DNA from 2 places in the Paenibacillus sp. FSL R5-0527 genome. Region 2 is predicted to be linked to the other one. Evidence: riboswitches for the same ligand, from Rfam matches in the RefSeq annotation. Region 2 holds a riboswitch; the other holds the start of a gene.
What was found. A riboswitch is a leader RNA that binds a small molecule or an ion and turns the genes downstream of it on or off. The one in region 2 is predicted to bind S-adenosylmethionine.
Positions count from the first base shown of each region.

Region 1: it holds a riboswitch for S-adenosylmethionine, as region 2 does, so the genes downstream of both, NYE69_RS29555 (methionine ABC transporter ATP-binding protein) here and metA (homoserine O-acetyltransferase MetA) in region 2, are expected to answer to the same signal.

Region 1 covers NZ_JBBOYI010000001.1:6,562,735-6,574,624, forward strand. Annotated here, with positions in the region: gene phnC (phosphonate ABC transporter ATP-binding protein) at 1-552, opposite strand, end outside; gene NYE69_RS29530 (phosphate/phosphite/phosphonate ABC transporter substrate-binding protein) at 598-1,530, opposite strand; gene NYE69_RS29535 (GntR family transcriptional regulator) at 1,711-2,358, shown strand; gene NYE69_RS29540 (SDR family oxidoreductase) at 2,444-3,217, opposite strand; gene NYE69_RS29545 (MetQ/NlpA family ABC transporter substrate-binding protein) at 3,607-4,503, opposite strand; gene NYE69_RS29550 (methionine ABC transporter permease) at 4,565-5,233, opposite strand; gene NYE69_RS29555 (methionine ABC transporter ATP-binding protein) at 5,233-6,249, opposite strand; SAM riboswitch class I at 6,599-6,756, opposite strand; gene NYE69_RS29560 (Cthe_2314 family HEPN domain-containing protein) at 6,856-7,572, opposite strand; gene NYE69_RS29565 (UbiD family decarboxylase) at 7,588-9,354, opposite strand; gene NYE69_RS29570 (COX15/CtaA family protein) at 9,370-10,320, opposite strand; gene NYE69_RS29575 (thioredoxin family protein) at 10,531-10,896, opposite strand; gene NYE69_RS33850 (DUF2515 family protein) at 11,806-11,890, shown strand, end outside.
Region 2 covers NZ_JBBOYI010000001.1:2,744,904-2,756,793, reverse strand. Annotated here, with positions in the region: gene liaF (cell wall-active antibiotics response protein LiaF) at 1-250, opposite strand, end outside; gene NYE69_RS12095 (hypothetical protein) at 427-594, opposite strand; gene NYE69_RS12090 (3D domain-containing protein) at 733-1,419, opposite strand; gene thrS (threonine--tRNA ligase) at 1,667-3,607, opposite strand; gene NYE69_RS12080 (putative sporulation protein YtxC) at 4,118-5,026, opposite strand; gene mqnC (cyclic dehypoxanthinyl futalosine synthase) at 5,143-6,279, opposite strand; gene NYE69_RS12070 (trans-sulfuration enzyme family protein) at 6,800-7,990, opposite strand; gene NYE69_RS12065 (aminotransferase class I/II-fold pyridoxal phosphate-dependent enzyme) at 7,983-9,179, opposite strand; gene metA (homoserine O-acetyltransferase MetA) at 9,196-10,131, opposite strand; SAM riboswitch class I at 10,245-10,372, opposite strand; gene corA (magnesium/cobalt transporter CorA) at 10,855-11,790, shown strand.

The sequences.
Region 1 (11,890 bases), 3.8 Mb from region 2:
CTCGGAGGAAGCCGGGTCCAGACTGGCGATCGGCTCGTCGGCCAAAATTAGCTTCGGCTTCTGGGCGAGCGCCCGGGCAATGCCGACCCGCTGCTGCTGGCCGCCGCTCAGCTCATCGGCCCGCTTATAGATCTGCTCTCCCAAACCGACGCGCTCGAGCAGGCGCTCGGCCTCCTGAATGTCCCGCTTGGAGAACAAACCCAACGCGCCGCGCCACCAGCTCATATAGCCAAGCCGGCCGTGCAGGACATTGGTCAGAACGGACAAGCGCTCCACCAGATTGAAGCCCTGGAAGATCATGCTGATTTCCCGGCGCAGCCGTCTCAGCTTCCGGCCGCTGGCTCCCACGGTCTGTTCTCCCTGAAAACGGATGCTGCCCGACGTTGGCTCAACGATCCGGTTCAGGCAGCGGAGTAGCGTACTTTTGCCCGCTCCGCTCGGTCCGATGACCGCGACAAATTCGCCCGCCTCTACCTGGATATCGATGCCGCCCAGCCCTACAGTTCCGTCCGCGTATACTTTCCGCAAACCTTCCACCTGCAGCAATGGCATTTTTTTCAACCCCTCCGTCTCTATTTAGGTTTTATTTCTATCGGATTATTGACTCAGCATTTCCTCCGGGGACATCTCCAGCATTTCCGCTACTTCGCGCACGCCGTCAAAATCGGAATCTTCCGCCGGAAAGAAGCCTTTAGCCCCCATCGCCTGGAAATATTCGGGATGTTCCTCCCCGTAACCCAAAGCGAACTCGCGCATCTTGTCCACCAAATCCCGCGGTAAATCGCCGCGATAGGCGAGCGCGCCTCCGCCCTTGATCGGATCGGACTCAGCGATCACGCGGATATCCTCGGGGTTGAACAGCCCGCTACCCGCAAACATCTCGATGCACTGGCTGCAGGTGGCCGCCGCGTCGGCGTCCCCGTTGGCGATTGCCAGCAGCGACTTGTCATGCCCGCCGGAAAAAGAAACGTTCCCGAAGAACTCCGGAATTTCATCGTTTTTAAGCCCAAGCAGCTTCATCAAAGTGGCCCGAGGGTACAAATGCCCGGTCGTCGAAGCCGGATCTGCAAACAGGAAGTCCTTCCCTTTCAAGTCCTGCACGGTCTGAACCGGGGAATCCTTCGGCACGATGATCACGCTTGTCCCTTCCGAACCCGGGCCGTTGCCCATGGAGGCCAGCAGCTTGGCCCCGCTTCGTTCCGCCGCGATGATGTAACCGAAGGGCCCGTAAGTCGTCAGGTCGATCTTTTTCGAGCGCATTGCTTCGATCATCATGTTGTAATCCTCGCCTTGAAACGTCTCTACCTTAATCCCCAAGTACTCGCCAAGATCTTTGGCAAATTGATCCGACGTGCGGCTTAATTCGCCATCCTCCATCGGCAGGCTGCCAACGCGTAGCACGGACGGCCAGCCTGCCGGCACATCGCCGCCGCTTCCGGCACTTGCGCCTTCTTTGCCCCCGCAGCCCGCCAGCGCCAGCAACACGGCCGAAATAAGCAACGCTATGACCCACTTTCCTTTTTTTAACACAATACTACCTCCTTTCTTGTATACAACTAGAATACAAGTTGAGTGTAAGGATTTTATTTTCGTAAATCGCAAGTTTTGTTAAACTGTAAATGAGGTTGCGAACAGATAGCAATCCTGCTAAGATAAGGCTGCACTTTGTTCGAAGCCGGTTTAATTCTCTTTTGGAAAGGAATTTTCGCTATGAACTCCCGATCGCTGGTCCAAACGGCTTACCAGGTTCTGAAGGAGCGGATTGTGTGCGGCAGCCTGATGCCGGGAACCTTGCTGTCCGAGAACGAGCTGGCCGAAGAGCTGCAGATGAGCCGGACGCCGGTCCGTAACGCCGTTACCCGCCTGGAGGCGGAAGGCCTCGTCCAGTCGCTCAAAAACCGGGGCATCCTGGTCAAAGAAATATCCGGGAAAGAAACGATGGATATGTTTGAGACGACGATGGCGATGCTGGCCTACGCCTTGGACATGACCCAAGAGTTGGGCATCCGCTTAAACATCGAGCGGCTGGAGGAGTTCGTGCAGCAGCAGATCGCTGCGGAAAAAACGGATGATTATCTGTCCTATATGAAAAATTCCATGTCGTTTTTTAAAGCGGTGATCTCGTCAATCAACAACCGAGCCATGATTGAAGTCATGGAGGGTTACGCCGACAAGCTGGCGATGGCCGCATATATTAACTATTTAAGAACGCCCTATGTGAAGCACTATTCGGCCAATCACCTGAACCGCTCTATTCTGGAAGCGCTGAAGGCTGGAGATACCGAGGGGGCCCGGCGCATCGTCAAAACTTTCAACATGTCGACCCGCAGCCGGATTATGAACGGAATGCCTTTTTAAGGCTAAAGGAAACAAAGCGAAAAGCCCCAAAAATCCTCCGTATGAGCAGGATCTTTGGGGCTCTCTTTTATTTAGTATCCGGTGATTAAGTAGGTTTGATCCACGGGCGGATCGGGTCCAGCCCGCCGGAGATGTCCATAATGTTCCCGGTGATGAAATCGGAATCCGGATGGCACAAAAAAGCGATGACACGGGCGATATCTTCGCCGCTGCCGGGCCGGCCGAGCGGCGTTTCGCCGTCCTGCTTCTCCCTCGCCTCGCGGATCGAAATCTCCTTGTTCCGCCCGCGAATGTCGCCGGGGCATACCATATTGACGGTAATCCCGTACGGCGCTTCTTCGACGGCGAGCGTCTTCGTAAAGGAGACGAGTCCCGTTTTGGCGGCGGCATACACCGCGCGGTGCGGCCAGGCCCGGGATTCCGCCGCGTGCCCGAAGCCGAAGTGAATGATCCGTCCCCAGCTTTTTTCTCGCATGCCCTTTAGCACCTGATGATCCAGCAGCATCGTTCCGACAAGATTGCCGTTGACCATCTCCAGAATTTCCCCCTGGCTGTATTCGGCGAACAGCTTGCGTTCCCGGATGAAAGGACCGGCGTTGTTGACGAGGATGTCGATCGTCCCCAAGCTTTCGTTCACCTGCCGGGCCAGATCTTCGATTTGCTCTCCGTGCGATATGTCCGCCTGCACCGCGATGCAGCGCACGCCCATCCGCTCGATTTCGGAACGAAGGGAGAGCGCTTCCGATTCGCTATGTACGTAATTCAGCGCGATATTGCAGCCTTGCGCGGCCAGCGTCAGCGCCGTCTTTTTTCCGAGACCTTTGGCGCTCCCGGTGATTAGGGCAACCTTACCCAGCAACGTTCCTACTCCTCCTCCCAAACTGCACGTTTACTTCCAGTATAAAAGATTTGGCGTGTTCCCACAAACGGCCAAAGACATTACATCGTTTTGAGCTTGTGGCGTATTTGAACGGTTAGTTGTAAAAGTTACAACTAGATTTAACTAAAGTTACTGAATCATATGCTTTAATTGCATATCATGCAACTACACCCAAACAATTCCGTCATCCCTTCGGATTACACAGATTTAAGTGCAGGATTTGCATTTAACACTCGTATAACCAGATATCCTAGTAAATAAGTGTGCATTCTACAATTATTCAACAATGTACCAGACAGGTACGTGCAGGAGTCACCAATAACAGAAAAATCCCGCTGCTCTCGCAGCGGGATAACTATAACAATGGCTTAAAATACCGGCACAAGCGCGCCTTTGTACGTATCGTTGATGAACGTTCTGACCTCGTCGGAAGTCAGCGCTTTGGCCAGCTTTTGGATCGCCTCGGAATCTTTGTTGTCCGGGCGGGCTACCAAAAGGTTGGTGTACGGCGAGTCTTTGTCCTCAATGAACAAAGCGTCCTTCGTCGGGTTCAGATCGGCTTTCAGCGCATAGTTTGTGTTGATCAGCGCCAGATCGACTTCAGGCAGCAGGCGAGGCAACATAGCGGCCTCGTTCTCTGTGATCTCCAGGTTTTTCGGATTTTCCGCAATGTCCTTTTTCGTGGCGGTAATGCCCGCGCCCTCTTTCAGCTTGATCAAGCCTTGTTTCTGCAGCAGCAGCAGCGCGCGTCCGCCGTTCGTCGGGTCGTTCGGGATGGCCACTTTCGCGCCGTCCGGAATTTCGTTCACGGATTTGTATTTGTTCGAGTAAGCGCCAAACGGCTCAACGTGAACGCCTACCACCGGAACGAGGTTAAAGCCGTTTTGCTTGTTTTGCTCGTCAAGATAAGGCTGATGCTGGAAATAATTCGCATCGAGTTCTTTTTCGAATAGCTGTACGTTAGGCTGCACATAGTCAGTGAACTCTTTAACTTCAAGCTCAACGCCTTCCTCTTTCAATTTCGGAGCGATAAATTTTAAAATGTCGGCGTGAGGCGACGTTGCGCCTACCACCAGCTTCACCGGTTCAGCCGCAGTATTCGTGTCTCCGCCTTCCGAACTGCCTTCAGCAGCCCCGGCATTCGCCCCGCCGGAGTTACCGCCAGCGGCGCTGCCCGCACCGCTATTGGCCGCGCTGTTGCTGCCGCAAGCGGCAAGCACCAATACAAGCGCCAATGTAAGCAAAGATAAAGTCCATTTTTTCATTGCAGTTCTTCCCCCTTAAAATGTGTTTTGAATAAGGATTCATATCTATTTGAGTCATTCCTTATTTCCGCGTAAAAAAGATAACCAGCCGGTCGCCCAGCATTTGCAACACTTGCACCAGAATAACCATGAATACGACAGAGACAAGCATGACTCCCGTCTCGTAACGTTGGTAGCCGTAACGGATGGCCAGGTCGCCAAGTCCGCCACCCCCGACCATGCCCGACATTGCCGTGTAGGACACGAGCGTTACGACGGTGATTGTCATCCCCGCGATCAGGCCGGGCAGCGATTCCGGCAGCAGCACCTTGCGGATGATTTGAACGGGCGAGGCGCCCATCGCCTGGGACGCTTCAATCACCCCGCGATCAACTTCGCGCAGCGCCGTTTCCACCAAACGGGCAAAAAATGGAGCGGCTGCAATGACCAACGGCGGAATCGTTCCTTCCACGCCGGTCGAAACGCCCATGATCGCCCGGGTCACCGGAATCAAAGCGACGATCAAAATGATAAACGGCACCGAGCGCAGGATATTAACGATAAACGAGACAATCCGGTAAATCCAAGCGAGCACTGCGGACGACGAACGGGAACAGGTAAACAGCAGCACCCCAAGCGGAAGCCCGATCAAAAACGTGAACAGGGAGGCATATCCCAGCATCTTCAGCGTATCGATCGTGGCCGTGCCCATTTCGGGCCAATCCAACCCGGCGAAATCCACGTTCCACATTATCCGATCACCTCCACATCAAGATCCCGCGCTTTTAAGAGCGCCAGCGTCCGGTCGACATCGGCGTCCGCGCCTTCAAACGAAACGGTAAGCTGCCCGTACGGCACTTCCTTGATCGTCGAGATCGTCCCCTGCAGGATGGCGAAATTCACGCCGGTCTCCCGGACGACCTGGGACAATACCGACTCATACGTCTTCGCCCCGAGGAACGTAATTTTCACCAGCCGGGACCATTCCGGACGCGGCACTGAAGCACCCAGCTTGACACCTTCCTCCCCGGCGGCGTCCCGGTGAATAAACTCGCGCGTGACCGGATGCTTCGGCTTCAGGAACACCTCGGTCACCGGCCCTTCCTCGACGATGCCGCCCTCATGAATGACCGCCACCCGGTCGCAGATGCTTTGAATGACGTGCATCTCGTGCGTAATGAGCAAAATCGTTAAATGGAACTTCTTATTGATGTCCAGCAGCAGCTTTAAAATCGAATCCGTCGTTTGCGGATCGAGCGCCGAGGTCGCTTCGTCGCAAAGCAGGACATCGGGGTCGCTCGCCAGCGCCCGGGCGATGCCGACCCGCTGCTTCTGGCCCCCGGACAGCTGCGCCGGATATTTATGGCGGTGCTCTTCCAGACCGACCAATGTTAGCAAGCTGTTCACCTTTTCCGCAATGACCGCCTTCGGCGTTCCGATCAGCGTCAGTGGAAAAGCGATGTTATCATAAACGGTAGCCGACGACAGCAGGTTAAAATGCTGAAAAATCATGCCGATTTTGCGCCGCTGCTGCTGCAACTCGCGTTTGCCCAGCTTCGTCAGCTCTACGCCGCCGACCCATACCTCGCCTTGCGTCGGACGTTCCAGCAAATTGATGCAGCGGATCAGCGTGCTTTTGCCGGCGCCCGAGTGGCCGATGACGCCGAAGATTTCCCCTTTTTGCACGCTCATATTGAGGCCCGACAACGCGGTGGTCGACGTTTTTTTGCCGCTGTAAATTTTGGTGATGCCTTTGAGTTCAATCAAGCTCCTAACCCCCTTTTCCATACCGTTTCCGCTTATAGAGGTTGTTCAAAAAGTCGTCTTTCCATGACGAAGTAGTTCAGGGAGTGGATCGGGCGTCGAATCTTGAATTCAGCCGGGCCTTCCAAGCGGATGCTTCCGAAGCATGTTTCCTTCGGAAACATTTGACTCACGTAGATCTGTCTACGCTCCGCTACTCAGTCCCTGGCTTCATCCAACTCAAGCGTTTTGAAAAAACGCACTTCGGAAGCATACGCTTCGGTCCTGAAAACCCGACTTTTTGAACACGCACTTATATAAATAAAGAGCCCCTGACAGAATCAAAGGGCTCTCTTTACGTAAAGACAATGCCTTCTCATCTGCCAAAACCAATCTGCCACTGCAGCCATCGGTTTTGAAGGAATTAGCACCATGACATCCGCCAAGCTTCGCGGGTACCCGCGAAAACACCTTGGTCGAATCGGTTGCTGGGCTTCATCGGGCCTTTCCCTCCGCCTCTCTCGATAAGAAAATATTAAATTGGCTGAAACTATTTCACGCTTTCTGAAACTATTGTTGAGTATAAAGACTTTCTCGCATTTTGTCAAAGGAAAAATAGCTCATTGGAAGTCAGCTTGTTGCGACCTTTTTCCACCGCCGGTTCGTATAATCGAAAACGGTCCAAAAGGTTTCGCAAACCATGCGGTAACCCTGCTCCAAATCCCGCAGATGCCGGTCGAGATCCTCCAGTTCGATCTTCCCGTAAAGGGCCTGGTGCCGCTGCCACAGATCGTCCTTCATTTCCGAGTTCATGTAATGGATTTCCGTGTTCCTCCGGCGCCGCAGCACCCCCAGCACCTCGCCGTACTCCTCCTTGATCGCCGTCAGCTTGCCGCCCAGCTCGGGATGTACCTTTAGATGAGCAAATTGGCGCAGCACCGTGAAGTAGGAAAAATGCGTCTTGACCTTGGACGTGTTCAATTCGAACAGCTCGTTCAGCACCGTGCCCAGCTTGTCCAGAGAGGAAAACACCCGAATAAACCCGTCCTTGTAAAAAAAGACGTACCGCGCGTAATTCTCCCGTTCGTCGGAGCCCATATCGTCCACGAAACCGGTCCGCACTTTTTTGCGGAAAAAAGCCGCGGCAAACAGGCACTGTTCCAACTCGTCCAACGAGGTAATCAGGCCGTGCATCCAAACTTCCAGCTTGCGGAAATCATGGGTTGGATCCTGATGCCGCTTCATTTCCCTCTGCAGCAGCTTCACGGTTTGCGCCATCGCGCCCAACGTCTCGGCCAGCCGGCCTTCATTTCGTCTCGGCGGTTCGCCAAGTAAGCTTCGCAGCATTCGTTAGTCCCCGTTTCACGAAAAATAAGATTTCCAGCGCTCATCCACCAAAGACACGATATCTTCCCGCGGAAACAGTTCGTCGGGATACCCCGGCTTCATCCGGGCATCGACGACCAGCGGCAGCGTATAGGCCAGATGATGCTGGCGCACCTCGGCCGCGGCAAATATATCGTCCGCCGGATTAAAGCGCGTAAACACCGTCCATAAAAAGGCGGTCTGGTTCCGGGTCGCCGTGTCGGCATCATCGACCAGGACGACCAGCGGCCAGCTCGTGCCGCGTTCGCGCAGCCGGCCAAGCAGCCGTTCCGCAAGCTTAGGCTCCTTCTCGTAAGACGCCCCGGACACGACCAGGCATCCGTCATGAAAAACGCGGATCCGCTCGATCTCGGCAATCTCGCCCTCGTCGTAAGCCTGCGGCAGCTCGCGCACCGGGTCTCCGACCCCGATCAGAATCGCCTTGCTGCCGTGGTTCAGCTTGCGCCCGGTATAATCCAGCGTATCATGCGAGGTATTGTTTAGGATAAACAAGTCCGTACGCGGATCGAAGCGCTCCAGCACCGTCTTCAGCAGCAGGCGGAAATCGGCCAGATCCACCGGCTTGTCCGTCAGCATCAAAATCTTCGTCAGCGACAGCTGCCCTTCCCCCAAAATCCGCAGCGCCGAGACAAGCGCTTCGCGGGAATAGCTCTCCCGGACGACCGCCGAGCTGAGCGCGTGAAATCCGCTTTCCGCATAGGTCCAGAGCGAGCGGACGCCCGGCATGACGATCGGGAAAGCCGGGGACAGCAGCTTTTGCAGAAAGTCGCCCAAATAATAATCTTCCTGTCGCGGCTTGCCGACGATCGTCGCCGGATAAATCGCGTCCTTGCGGTGCCACATATGGTTTACGTGCAGCACCGGAAATTCATGCTGCAGGGAATAATACCCGAAATGATCGCCGAACGGGCCTTCCAGCCGGCGCTCATGCGGCGGCACCAGCCCGGTGATGGCGAATTCGGATTCCGCCGGAATCCGGTGGCCGCCGAGCGGATTGTCGACCATCGGCAGCTTTTCGCCGAGAATAAACGAGGCGACCAGCAGCTCCGACAAATGCTCGGGCACCGGGGAAATCGCCGAAGCGATCATCGCCGGCGGGCCGCCCAGAAACACCGAAACCGGAAGCGGCTCGCCCCGTTTCTCGGCCTCATGGTAATGGAATCCGCCGCCTTTTTGAATTTGCCAGTGCACCCCTGTCGTCTGATCGTCGTACAGCTGAATCCGGTACATGCCGAGGTTGTTCTCCTTAGGCTGCAGCGGGTTCTCCGTATATACGAGCGGTAAAGTGATGAAAGGGCCGCCATCCTCCTGCCAACTGGTCACCTTCGGCAAATCCTTGAGCGGAGCTTCGGTCCGGCACACCTCCAAAATCGGGGCATCGCTTTTGGTGACGGTTTTCATCCCTACTTTTAGCACTTCCCGGATTAATCCCCGCTCATTCCACAGCGCCTTCGGCGAAGGCGGCAAAAGCTTATGTATCGCGTCGACCAGCCGGTTCGCCAGCATTTCCGGACGGGTGCCAAACGCCATTTCCACGCGGCGCACCGTGCCGAACAAATTGGTCGCCACCGGGAACGGGGTTCCTTTTACGTTGGTGAACAGCAGCGCCGGACCGCCTTCCTCAATGACCCGGCGGTGGATTTCCGCCAGCTCCAGATAAGGATCGACCGGAACATCGATAACCGCCAGCTGGTTTTCTTTTTTCAGCGCATCGATCCATTGACGCAAGTTCTTATAACTCATGGTTGATCAATCCTCCTATACCGCTTTGCGCGCATCGGCCAGGGCCGAGTTCCTCCCGCTTAGCTGCCAAGTGCGGACGCTAAGGTAACAAAGCACACCGAACAACGCAGCCAGCACGATGATGTGCGCCAGCGAAGTAAACAAGTAGACATGATAGTTGTTCAGCGTAAACACGATGCTCGCCCCGGTGAGCACTTGAACGATGACCAGCAGCGTCGCGGCCAGCCCCAGCTTGCGTATCTCGGGAAGATCGGGATGCTTCCAGAAGGCCAAATGTCCAAGCGCGGCGATGACGAGCAGCAGCAGGCCGGCGGCCACCCGGTGGGTAAAAGCGATCCCCTCTCCCCCCGCGAGCCCCGGGATCAGCTGTCCGTTGCATAACGGCCAGCCGCTGCAGCCTCCCGCCGAATCGGTATGGCTGACGTAGGCGCCGAGATAAACGACGATATAGGTGTAACCGGTTGCGATCCATGTCAGGTTGCGGAAAGCTTTGGACACCCTGGCCTTTGGCGCGAATCCCGCCTGCCTGCGTTCCTCCTGGCGGATGCCCAGCACCAGCATGATTGAGCTGGCGAAAGCGATCAGCGAAAAACCGAAATGCAGCGCCATTACGTAGGAGGAGGTCGGATAGATGACGGCCATCGCTCCCATGAACGCCTGCACCATCACGAAAATCAAAGCCAGGAGAGAAAAGAGCTGGAGATCCCTGCGGTTTTTCCGGTACAGCCAAAAAGCGACGAACACCGCCAGCGACAACAGCCCGGCGGCTCCGCTCACGGCCCGGTGCGAATACTCGATCAGCGAAGCGATCGTATGGGCAGGCACGAATTTGCCGTGACAAAGCGGCCACTCATTGCCGCAGCCCAGCCCGGACTCCGTTTTGGTGACGACGCTGCCCCCCAAGGTAGCCAGAAACATCACAAAGCAAGAAATATAACTGAGCCACTTCAATTGTTTCGTATTCAAACGGTTCACACCTTCTGATCCTAATTGATACTCATTCGGTTGACATATCCTTTTCATTATAACCGATAAAGCAACCTCTTTCATAGGCGGCCTGTGTAAAAAGTTACAAAAAAGAAACCACCGCCCCGGCTGGCCGGGGCGGCGGCTTGATGAGCACGTATGCGACAGGCGTGCTGCTTTAAAGGCGGTTTTGAAGGCGATTTTACTTCCTCACAGATCCCTTCTCTCCGGCGTATCATGCAGCGTATGGTAAACGTCCAGCGCCCGCCCGAGGAACTGCTCGATCTCCTCGCGCGATTTGCGCAGCTTATTGACAAAACGCACCAGCTCGCGTCCGTCGGTATAGGCCACAAAGCTCGGAATACCGAGGATGTTTTGCTCCTGGCTCACCTCGCCGACCTGATCCACATCCACTTCGATGAAGGTCAGCCGGTCCGCGTATTTTTCCTCGACCTCCGGCATAAAAGGATCTATGAATTTGCAATCTCCGCACCAGTCCGCTTTAAAAACCGCGACCACCAGGCTGCTGGATTGAATGCTGACCTGAAATTCTCCGGGAGACGTAACTTTTTTCATTTAGCTTCCCTTCCTTTCTGTTCCTCTCTCCCCTTAAGTCAACCAAATCCGGGAGTGGAAGTCAATTTTTTGGGCATACTTGCAAGTAAATAACGATTGTCTGGCTGGGCGCTCCGGTAATGAAGCCGGAAGCGGCGAAACACGATATTACTAAGGCGAAATACGATATGGCTATGGAGAAACACGATATGACTATATAGTTGAACTAAGCGACCAACCTCCATGGGACTATGCTGCTGCGCCGGAACAGATTAACGCCATGACGCGCTCGGCTTAGGCTTAGGATTAGGATTAGGATTAGGATTATTTTCGCTCATTCCATTGGATTTATCCAGTCAAATTGCTTAAATCAAGCCGAAAATAAACGGGTGACGGGATTCCACGCTGGGCACCAGGTCGGGTAACACGTCAGGCAAAATGTCGGATAACACATTAGGTAAAATGTCGGATAACACATTAGGTAACACTTTAGGCAACACAGCGGGTGTCAGGTCGGATACCCGCTCGTGTGTATCACGTCGGGCAGTACGTCAGGCAACACGTCGGGTACCCGGTTGTGTATCACGTCAGGCAGCACGTTCTGATTGGAAATATCCAATAGAATGGAAATGGGGCAGCAAATGCGGCAGCTTGATTGGATATTTCCAATAGAATAGGCGCGGTAGGGTGCAAAACGGAGATTTGAGCGAATTCTATTGGATTTTTGCGGGTGAGAGCTCAATATTGCGGTCGATGTCGGTCAATCTATTGGATTTTTCCAATGAGGGGTGGAGGAACGGAGCGGGTTATGGGGATGATCAGTAACTCCGACTATCCTTAGCCGCTGCTGCGGCCCGCAGTCCAGCGTTTTCGTCAGAAGTCCGGATACCGGATGAATAAATTTGAAATAAGGGGAGGGAGTCCTCCGCCATGAGTTCACAGCCTCGCCGCCACAACGCGTTGCCCGAAAGCGCCAAAAAGCTGATCAACCGGCTGCCCGCGATCGTCAAAAGCC
Region 2 (11,890 bases):
ATCCCAAATTACTGCCAAGAAAATAACCGCCGATCAGCAGCAAAATCAGGCTGCCCGCCAGTCCGCCGCCGTGCCGGTTGCCCGAGGCCAGGCTCGTCAATCCGGCAAAAATCAGAAACACCGGCCAAAACGTAGAGAACAGATAGCCGATGCTAACGTCGGTTATTCCCATTTGGTTGAGCAAAAACAAGGCCCCGATACCAATGAGCAGCAACCCGCCGATCAGCCTGCCGAACCAATTGTGTCTCATCATGTTTCCCTCCATATCTCAAACAAACTCTGTTAATGCTAGTGTACAACAAGCTGCTGAAGGAGGACAGCGGCGGGAGAAGTAAGCTTCTCTCGGTCTCCGGACCGAGGAAAACACTAAATATTTACATATAAAAAGAGCACCCGATTTAGGGCGCTCTTCGCTTAGTTGCTTAACTATTGTTGTTGTTGTTGAGTACCGCTTACAGGCGTAGTTGCATTGCGGGAAGCTTTAGCCTTTTGGGCAACGGTTGCAGTGCTTTCCTCAGCAAATTCTTCGTTAAACTTCTCGTTTGGTGTTTTGTAACCAGGAGAAGCCGCACGTTTTTGATTTTGATTTGGCATGAATTTCACCTCCCTCTCCATAACAGAGCGGTTTGTCACCGCCGGGTGCGATGCGGTCCTCGCGAAGGATGACCACATCGGTTATTATGCGACCGGCGAGGTAAAATATGCGGCCTGGAGCAAATTGTTAATCCGCTGTTAAATGGCCTTGTTCCACAAATCTTCCGGGATTTCCTTGCTCACTTCCATCGCTTTGCCAAGCTCTTTCAGCATCGCTTCCGTCAGTTTCCCGTTGCCTTTCCGGACGATCTGCACTTCGACTTCCTTCTTGCCCCATTCTTTATATACTTGCTTCGTTGTATCGAAATACAAATCGATTTTTTTTCCTTTGATGGCGGAGCCTTTATCCGCAACGACCCCGTATCCGTATCCCGGAATATATAAAATGGTGCCGATCGGGAACACCTTCAGGTCGGCCGCAATGGTCGATACCGTATCCTTGTCCCGCCGTACCTTGACTCCCGAATACGTTATGCCGTACTGCGGATGGTTGGGCTTTTTACCCGTGGATTCATAGCCCGCGGTATATCCGGTAGCCAGAACCCTGACCGTCTTGACGGTCTTTTTTTTCGGTTCGGGCTTCGTCTCGGTTTTTTGCACGTTTAACATCAACTTGTGCCGGTAATGAACGGCCCGGTTTTGCCAACCGGCGGGTGTCCGGGAAATTCCGTCTTCCAGCCACGGCGCATGACTCCGGTATTGATATACCGCCTGATTCGCCCCGGCAATCCCGTGCGGCGGAACATCCGCGGCGAGCGTAACGGTCAGCAGCACTCCTAGCATTAAGCACTTGCCGATATGTTTCCAGATATAAATTTGGCGCATGAGAAAACCTCCCCCTTATCCGAAGGTTTTCCACATGCGCCTCAATTTATACGTGGTCAGCTTTTAATCACGAAGCAATTTCATGAAGTTTATTCGGCATCGAATCTTGAATTCAGCCGGGCCAAGCGGATGCTTCCGAAGTATGCTTCCTACGGAAGCATTTCAGTTGCTCACGTAGGCTACACCTACGCTCCGCTACTCAGTCCCTGGCTTCATCCAACCTTCTCGGTGCTTAAAAGCTGACCAATTAAATCGTATGGTTGCGGATTTCGTTCTGCAATTCGGCGATTACTTCATCGAGCGCTTTGGCGCCCAGGTCGCCTTCGCCGCGTTTACGCACCGATACGGTGCCGCCGCTTTGCTCGTTTTCGCCGACGATAAACATGTACGGCAGCTTCTCGAGCTGGGCCTCGCGGATTTTGTACCCGAGCTTCTCGTTGCGCAGGTCGCTTTCCGCCCGAATGCCGGCGGCCCGCAGCTTGTCTTCGACTTGGCGGGCATACGCGTCGAAGTTCCCGGATACCGGGATGACCTTCGCTTGCACCGGCGCCAGCCAAAGCGGCAGATTGCCGGCAAAGTTCTCAAGCAGGAAGGCGGTAAACCGTTCCATCGTACTGATAATACCGCGGTGAATAACGACCGGGCGGTGTTTTTGCCCGTCATCGCCGACATACTCGAGCTCAAAACGCTGCGGCAGCAGGAAGTCAAGCTGACAAGTCGACAGCGTTTCTTCCTTGCCGAGCGCGGTCTTGATCTGCACATCCAGCTTCGGTCCATAGAACGCCGCTTCGCCTTCGGCTTCAAAAAAAGGAAGCCCCAGCGATTCCACAACTTCGCGCAGCATACGTTGGGACATTTCCCACATCTCGTCGTCCGGGAAGTATTTCTCGGTGTCGGCCGGATCCCGATAAGATAGCCGGAAACGGTATTCCTTGATTCCAAAATCTTCGTAGACTTGTTGGATCAAATGAATGACTCGTGCAAATTCGTCTTTGATCTGGTCAGGACGACAGAAGATATGCGAATCGTTCAGCGTCATGGCACGAACGCGGTGCAACCCGGTCAGTGCGCCCGACATTTCATAGCGGTGCATCAGGCCCAGCTCGGCGATCCGAATCGGCAAGTCGCGGTAGCTGTGCATTTCGCTTTTATAAACCATCATATGGTGAGGACAGTTCATCGGACGAAGTACGAACTCCTCCGTATCCAGTACCATTTTCGGGAACATGTCTTCCTGGTAATGCTCCCAGTGCCCGGAGGTTTTGTACAATTCGACATTACCCATGACCGGAGTATATACGTGCTGGTATCCGAGACGTTCTTCAAGATCGACAATATACCGCTCCAGCGTCCGGCGCAAAGTGGCCCCTTTCGGCAGCCAAATCGGCAACCCCTGGCCAACCAGATTGTTGAACGTAAAGATATTCAGCTCTTTGCCCAGCTTGCGGTGATCTCTTTTTTTGGCTTCTTCCAGGAAATGCAGATGCTCTTCGAGCTCCGCTTTTTTCATAAACGCGGTGCCGTAAATGCGCTGCAGCATTTTGTTGTCGCTGTTGCCGCGCCAGTAGGCTCCCGCGACGCTTAACAGCTTGAACACTTTGATTTTGCCCGTCGAAGGTACGTGCGGCCCCCGGCACAAGTCGAAAAACTCGCCTTGATCGTAAATCGAGATGACGCTGTCTTCCGGCAAATCGCGAATAAGCTCCAGCTTGTACGGATCGCCCAATTCGGTGTAAATCGCCAATGCTTCTTCGCGGCTGACTTCGCGCCGGGAAATCGGGAGATTTTCGCCGATGATGCGCTCCATCTCTTTTTCGATTTTCTGCAGATCCTCCGGATTCAGCGGATGCTCCAGATCCATGTCGTAATAAAAACCGTCCTCGATGACCGGACCCACCCCAAGTTTGACCTCCTTGCTGCCAAACAGCCGTTTCACCGCTTGCGCCATCAAATGCGCGGTGCTGTGGCGCATAATCTCCAGGCCTTCTTTGGAGTCCCCCGTAATGATTTCCACCTTGGCCCCGTCAATCAGCTTGGCGCTCAAATCGACCGCCACGCCGTTTAATTTCCCGGCCAGCGCGTTTTTGCGCAGCCCGCTGCTGATCGAAGCGGCCACATCCTCCAAACTGCTTCCTTCCGCGTACTCCCGGACCGACCCGTCCGGTAAAGAAATGGATACTGCTCCCATCGTCGTTTCCTCCCTGTTTTCGTAAATAGTTTTAAGGTCTTCCGGAAACGGACAAATCAAAAAACGCCCGTCCCGGCAAAGGGACGAGCGTTATACCCGTGGTTCCACCCTCATTCGGCTTATCCGCAGCATCCGCCAGCGGCGATAAACCCTTAATTCGGCATTGTGTAACGGCAATGAACCGGCATTCCTTAGTACCGTTAATCATCATAAACGAAAAACGGCGGACATGAATCCGCGCACTTGGGGTTCGGGAACGCAGCTACAAAGGGGTAAACCAAAACCGAAACCCGGAGGGAATTCCAGCCCATGTTCCCTCTCTCTGCACCGTCAGGCATTTTGGTTCATGTCTTTGTCATCGCTTTTAGCTTGAACATCATTATAATGCTATCCCCGCCGGCTCGTCAAGATTTTGCCGGATAACCCTTAAGTGCGAGTTCAAAAAGCCGGATTTTCAGCACCAAAGCGTATGCTTCCGATGTGCTTTTTTCCAAACGCTTTACCTCTTTATTATGTGCCCTGATCCAGGCGGCGGACTTCACGGTGAAACAGCTTGCACTGCGGACAGAGAAGGCAAATTTCCACGCGCTCGCCAAAAATTTTCGCCAAGGTTTCAATGACCTGTGCCCCCGGGTCCTGTGTATGGATCAAAATGCGGTCCGGGGAAAGCGAAATCAGCGTGCTGACGATAACGTCCTCCATTTCCATTTCCTGATCGGCGATTCGGGCCACCACTCCGCCCGAGGACGGAAGTTGGATCGGTGAAAATTGCTCGTTTAAAATCGCGAATTCATGTCCTTGCTTATGCATCAAATGGACAAGCGGCGTCAGCGGTTCCTGAAAATAAACAAAATACTGCAGCAAACTAATAAACTCCTCATACTGCTTATCCAGCAAATACTCGTCCACCGCGAAATCGGCGGCTTCCCGCAGACTGGCCTCGTACTCCTTCAGCCGGAAGGCGGCAAAACCGTCAAGATGCAGATGCTTTTCGCTGTGCAGATATTCCCGCAGCGCAGCGCAAACCATTTGAACCCGCCTATCCGCCGGACAGGTCTTGACTCCGTCTCTGGGCTGCTCCAAAAGCTCGCGGCAGATGTTCTTCACGATTTCCATTTCCTCGCGCGAAGTCCACTCATATTCCCGGTTCAAAATCCGTCCGAGCAGCTCATCCTCTTTCACATGCACGACATACTTGGCTAATCCCAGCGATAAAAGGTCGATCAGTCGTTCCGGTTTGTTTTCTCCCGCCGCCCCCGGCAGGTTGACCACAGCCTCCATCGTTCCGCCCGAAACCTCGCTCAGCGTGAGCACGGCCCGCGGAGAGTGCAGACTGCTTACGGCATCATGCAAGTAACCGGCAAACCGGTTTTGCGCTTCGGCCTCAGCGGCTTTGACCCGTATCGTAAAAAAATCCATGAACCTGTCCCCCTTCCGCTTCCTTCTCCAAGTATATGGCGGGAAGGAAACGGATATACGGAATAGGTTCATGGAATGAAAGGCAGTTTTGCCAATAGCCTGCCAGCTTATGCGGATTAATTTTGCATAATAAAATCGCGTTCGACCGTGGCTTCTTCGTCAAACACCCGCAAAATTTCGTATTTCGTATTGCGCTGCGCAGGAGTTTTTCCGGCCTCGCGGATGATTTGCAACGTCGTTCCGATGTTGACTTTGTAAGTTGCGCCTGCGGACGAGACGACATTCTCTTCGATCATCGTGCTGCCGAAATCGTTGCAGCCGTATTGCAGCGACAGCTTCCCGACTTCGGGGCCCATCGTCACCCAGGAAGACTGCAGATTTTTGATGTTGTCGAGCACGATCCGGCTGATCGCCACCGTTTTCAGGTACGATTCCGGCGTCTGTCTCTCGGCTTTCAAGTTCGTGTTGTCCGGTTGGAACGTCCATGGAATGAACGCCAGGAAACCTTCCGACGGGTAGCCGTTTTGAATGCACTCGTCCTGCGCATCGCGTACGCGCAGCAGGTGCAGCGCCCGCTCCTCCATCGATTCGCCGAACCCGATCACCATCGTCGCGGTCGTGTTCATACCGATTTTATGCGCCGTCTGCATCACGTCCATCCAGTCTCTCCAGGAGCCTTTCAGCCGGCTGATTTTGCGGCGGGTGCGGTCGTCCAAAATTTCCGCGCCGCCGCCGGGCAGCGAATCGAGGCCCGCGGCATGAATTTCGCGGATCACCTGTTCGAGCGACAAGCCGTCCGACACTTCTTTCATTTTCATGATCTCCGCCGGGGAGAAGGAGTGCATCGTGATATCCGGGAACCGCTGCTTGATCGCTTTGAGCAGGTCCGTATAATAGCTGAACGGCAGATTCGGGTTCGTTCCGCCCTGCATCAGGATTTCTGTGCCGCCGACATCGATCGTTTCCTGGATTTTTTGAAAAATCACCTCATCCGGCAGGACATACCCTTCCTCCGAGCCCGGACGGCGGTAAAACGCGCAGAAACGGCAGTACACGTCGCAAATATTCGTGTAGTTGACGTTCCGCCCGATGACGAACGTGGTCACCGGTTCGGGATGTTTCCGCTCCATCAGAATGTTGGCCGTGTGCCCCATTTTTTCCACTTCATCGGATTCGAACAGACGGATCGTGTCCTCCAAATCCAGCCGTCCGCCCTGCAGCGCCTTGTTTAATATATCGTCGATCGCAGCCATATCACTGCCTCCCTGCAACTAAAAATGAGATAAATAAAATCGTGAAAAATTAAACATTATGGTTTAATCGTAACATAATCATGGGCAGAAAAACAGCACCCGTTGTTGAGCGAAGGCCGGATCGGAAGAACGATTGGAGGAACGGTTGGAAGAACGGTTGGAAGAAGGACGGCCTTATGGGACCAACTGGTCGCTCCAAAAGTGCAGTTGAAATGGCTAAAACCTGGTTGCCTGAGCCTGAGAGAGGAGTCCAGCAAAAATATAAGGGCAAAAAAAGGCGTTATTCCGGCGGCATCCGTCCATTTGAGAGAAGTAGGTACAATTTATGTCGCTATTTTTTCGAATGACAAGGAAATGACCGCGTTCTGGACCTTTCATAGGAAAATAAGTACCAAAAATGCCGCTAATGGGAATAAACATGCCTGAGTCCGGATAATAAGTACATAAAATGCCGCTAACTTCCTTATCAAAAAGCAAGCACCCGGCCAGGATGACCGGGTACTATGGGGTAAAACAAATATCAGCTTCGCTGCAGGGAGCGATCCAAGTCGGCGATCAGGTCGCCGATATCTTCAAGACCGACGGAATACCGCAGCAGGCCGTCGGTAATCCCGCGCTCGCTGCGCACTTCCTGCGGCATCGAGGCGTGGGACATCATCGCCGGATACGATAGAATGCTCTCGACGGCGCCGAGGCTGACGGCGACGATCGGCAGCTTTACTTCGCTCAGCAGCCGTTTCGCCCGCTCGCCGGAGCCGACGTCAAACGAGACGACCGCGCCGTAACCGGCCGACTGCTTCTCCTGGATCTCCCGGCCGGGGTGATCCGGCAAGCCGGGATAAAAGACGGCGTCGATGTCTCCGCGCTTGCTCAGCCAATCGGCCAGCTTCCGGGCGCTGATTTCGCTGTGGGCCATGCGGGCGCCAAGCGTTTTCATGCCCCGCATGAGCAGCCAGGAATCCGACGCGCCAAGCACGGTGCCCATGCCGTTTTGCAGGAATTTAAGCCGCTTCGCCAATTCCTCGGTGCGGGCCACCGCCAAACCGGCCAGCACGTCGCTGTGGCCGCCCAGGAACTTGGTCGCGCTGTGCAGCACGATATCGGTTCCCAGTTCAATCGGCCGCTGGTAATACGGGGTCATGAACGTGTTGTCGACGATGCTGATCAAATCATGCTCGCGGGCCCAGACGGAAATTTCGGCGATATCGGTGATTTTCAGCGTCGGATTCGACGGCGTTTCCATATATACCGCTTTGGTGTTGGGCTTGAGAGCCGCTTTCACCTCGTCCGGCCGGGTCATGTCGACGAAGGTCGTTTCGATGTTCATCCGGCTTAAAATGTTCGACAGCAGCCGGTATGTACCGCCGTACACATCCTCCGTCACAATGATATGATCGCCGGCGGACAGCAGCATAAACGTCGTGGAGATCGCCGCCATTCCGCTGGAGAAGGCGAAGCCTTGCACGCCGCCCTCCAGCAGCGCGATATAATCCTCCAGCGCCTGCCGCGTCGGGTTGCCCGAGCGGCTGTAATCATGCTGCGGAGGATTAAAAATATCATGATGATGAAACGTCGAAGCCTGATAAATCGGCACGCTGGATGCGCCCGTCGCGCTGTCGACCTCGCTGCCGAAATGGATCAGCTTCGTGTCGAATTTTTTTTCCAAATTCCCGGGTTGAGCCGCCGCTTCGTTATGCTCCTGTTTACTCATGTTTTTGTCCCCCTTCGACTTCGATCCGCGCCGCCTCCAAAGCCTGTCCCAAATCGGCGATCAAATCGTCCTCATGTTCAATGCCTACCGAAAAGCGCAGCAGACGGTCGTCGACGCCCACAGCCTCGCGGATTTCGGCGGGAATGTCGGCATGGGTCTGCACGGCGGGATAGGTCATTAGCGATTCGACACCGCCGAGGCTTTCCGCAAACGCGATCAGCCGCAGGTTGCGAAGCACCGGCTCCACGTAGCGGGCGTCCGTCACTTTAAAGGAGAATATCCCTGTATTTCCGCTGGATTGCTTGTTCTGAATTTCGTATCCCGGATGATCCTCGAGCCCCGGATAAAACACTTCGGCCACCTGCGGATGACTCTGCAGGTATTTGGCGACCGCCAGGGCGTTGCTTTGATGGCGCTCCATGCGCAGGGCCAGCGTCTTCATGCCGCGCATCAGCTGATAGGAATCGGACGGGCTCAGCACCGCGCCGATGGAATTGTGCAGGAACGCCACCTCCTCGGACAGCTCTTTGCCCTTGGTGACGATCAGTCCGGCCAGCACGTCGTTGTGCCCGCCCAAATATTTGGTCGCGCTGTGCACCACGATGTCCGCTCCAAGCTCCAGCGGCCGCTGAAAATACGGCGTAAGCAGCGTATTGTCCACGATCGTCAGCAGGCCGTGCGTACGCGCCCATTTGCCGACGGCCGCGATGTCGGTCACCATCATCAGCGGGTTGGTCGGCGTTTCGATAAACACCGCTTTGGTGTTCGGCTTGCGCACGCTTTCCAGCGCGTCCAGATCGTTCGTGTCCACATACGAAGCCGTCACGCCGTATTTGGACATGATCCGTTCCAACAGACGGTAAGTTCCGCCGTACAGGTCGAGCGATACGATCAGATGATCGCCCTGGGCAAACAGGGTGAATATCGTTTGCAGCGCCGCCATGCCGGAGCTACAGGCAAACCCCGCATCCCCGGCTTCCAAAACGGCCGCCGCGTCTTCCAGCACTTTGCGGGTCGGGCTTTTGGTCCGGGCGTAATCGAAGCCTGTGCTTTGACCGAGCCGCGGATGCCGGAACGCCGTCGCCTGATAAATCGGGTAATTCACCGCCCCGGTCACCGGTTCCTCCACGGAACCGATTTGCGCCAGGACGCTTTCGATACGCCACTCTTGCTTGTTGTTCTCTCCCATCTGTTATCCCTCCACTTCAGATCTCATACATAATTTCCGCCGCTTGATCGATATCATACGGCGTTTCTTGATACACATAGTAGTTCAGCCAATTGGAAAATAATAAGTTTGCATGGGCGCGCCAGGACGAAACCGGCGGACGGGACGGATCGTCTTTCGGGAAATAGTTGACCGGCGGATCGACTTCCATTCCTTTGGCTATGTCCCGTTCATACTCCCACTTGAGCGAATCGGGATCGTATTCCGAATGTCCGGTCACGAAAATCTGTTTGCCGTCCCGGCTGGCCACCAGGTAAATTCCGGCTTCTTCGGATTCGGCCAAAATCTGCAGTTCGGGCACCCGCTCGATGTCGGCGCGTTCCACATCCGTATGACGGGAATGCGGCACCAGGAACATTTCGTCGAAGCCGCGCAGCAGTTTGACGCGCGGATCGTTGACCGTATGGGAGAACACGCCGAAGCATTTTTTCGGCAGCGGGATTTTCCGCACGCCGTAATGATAGTAAAGACCGGCCTGGGAAGCCCAACAAATATGCATGGTGGAAGTGACGTGGGTTTTGCTCCACTCAAAAATTTCTTTGAGCTCTTCCCAGTAATTCACATCTTCAAATTCCAGCTGCTCCACCGGAGCGCCCGTAACGATCATGCCGTCGAACCGGCGGTATCTGATTTCGTCGAACGTCTTGTAAAACATCTCCAAATGCTCGGCCGAAGTATTTTTGGAGGTATGGGAGCTCGGGTGGAGCAGGACGATTTCAACCTGCAGCGGCGTGTTGCCGAGCAGACGCAAAATTTGCGTTTCGGTCGTTTCTTTGGTCGGCATCAGGTTCAGGATCGCGATCCTTAATGGGCGGATGTCTTGATGGTAGGCCCGGCTTTCGTCCATCACGAAAATATTTTCGTGGGTCAGCACTTCTTTGGCCGGCAGATGGTCCGGTACTTTAATCGGCATAGGGGGTTCACTCCTTTAGAAGTTAGTCGGAAATCATATCGATTCGAAAGTCGGCGATAACAAGAAAGACCTCTCTCCGCGGGAGAAAGGTCATTACGTTCCAGTATGCGCCTCTCTCATCTCTCAGAATCCGCCAAGCATCGCTTGAAATCGGTTCTGCAAGAATTAGCACCGCTGCGATCAAAGATCGCCGGTTGCCGGGTTTCATCGGGCTAGTCCCTCCACCTGCTCTTGATAAGATTTCGCTGTATTTAATTGGTGTTCGGAGCTTCGTTCATGAAGCGTTGCTCCTTGAAATCACTTTAATGTAAATGCTGCCTTCCGTCAAGAACTTAGGAGAAAAATCACACCGTTTTTTCATGTACGGCTTTCGTCCCGGTGCATAATATACTTTTGGGTTGAAACATTTCCGATCCCGGCGTTATACTAAACAAGTGCTTAGAGGCTGTTCGGCCTTGAAGCGGACTAAATGTTTCAATTTTGAAAAGTTGCGAGGTGAAACCGAGAATGGAAGGCGACCCGAGTTCGCAGAGGACAACCCGGAAATTACAATCGCATAGGAAATTGATCAGCTGGGTGCTCAAGGACCAAGATGGGCACTTCCGTTTCCCGGTGTTTGGCTAAACGCCTCTTTCGGTGCGGCCGAATGCAGCGGTCTCTTTCCTATGCTCCAACCAAGAGCAAACCCTGGATTCATCCCCAGGGGAAAGGGAGTGAAAGCATATGAAAATCCGTCATGTTAAAGAAGGCGTATTTACCGCTGTAGAGGACGTTGAACTGACAACAACCCCGCCGGAGGAAGGCTTCTATTGGATCGATGCCGACGTGGACGATCTGGCGCTGCTGCAGCCGCTGTTTTCGCTGCATGATTTGGCTGTGGAGGACTGCCTGACCGAGGAAGAGCAACGTCCGAAAATCGAGACCTACGACAACCATTATTTTATTGTTGTGAACAGCATCCGTTATGATGACGAAGAGATTTTTCTGCGGGCGCTGAACATCTTTTTGGGACGGCATTACATCATTACCGTGACCAAGCAGAAAATCAACGAGCTGCGGGCGGTCAAGCCGATTTTATGGGAACAGGAAGTAAGCGAACCCGACCGTTTTCTGTATCTGCTGATCGACCTCGTGGTGGACAATTATTTCATTGTCGGCGACCGGATCGAAGTCAAGATCGAAAAGCTTGAGGAAGACATCCTGATGCATACGAAACGTTCGCACCTGAACGAAATCATCGGGCTGCGAAGCGAAATTTTGTGGCTCAAAAAGGTGCTTGGCCCGCAAAAAGAAGTCATCAATATTTTAAATAAAAAAGATCTGCGGCTGATCGACGACCAACTGCAGAAATATTTCAGCGACATTTATGAAAACGCCGTGAAGATCTCGGAAAACTTCGATACGTTCCGCGAGCTGGTCGGCAACTTGCGCGAGGCCTACCAGTCCGCCATCGCCAACCGGGCCAACGAAATCATGCGCGTGTTTACGGCGATTACGACGATTTTCATTCCGCTGACGCTGATCACCGGCATCTACGGGATGAACTTCGACAACATGCCGGAGATCCATTCGCAATACGGCTATTTTATCGTTTTGGGCATTATGCTCGTGCTTGGTTTGGGCATGTTTTATATTTTCCGGAAGCGGGATTGGATTTAGGGGCAGAGCGGTGAAGAACGGGATTACGAGAAATATTTGGGCCTACGAACGCTGTTGCCGCTAGGATTCTATATAAGTTGAATTAATGATTGCACAGATG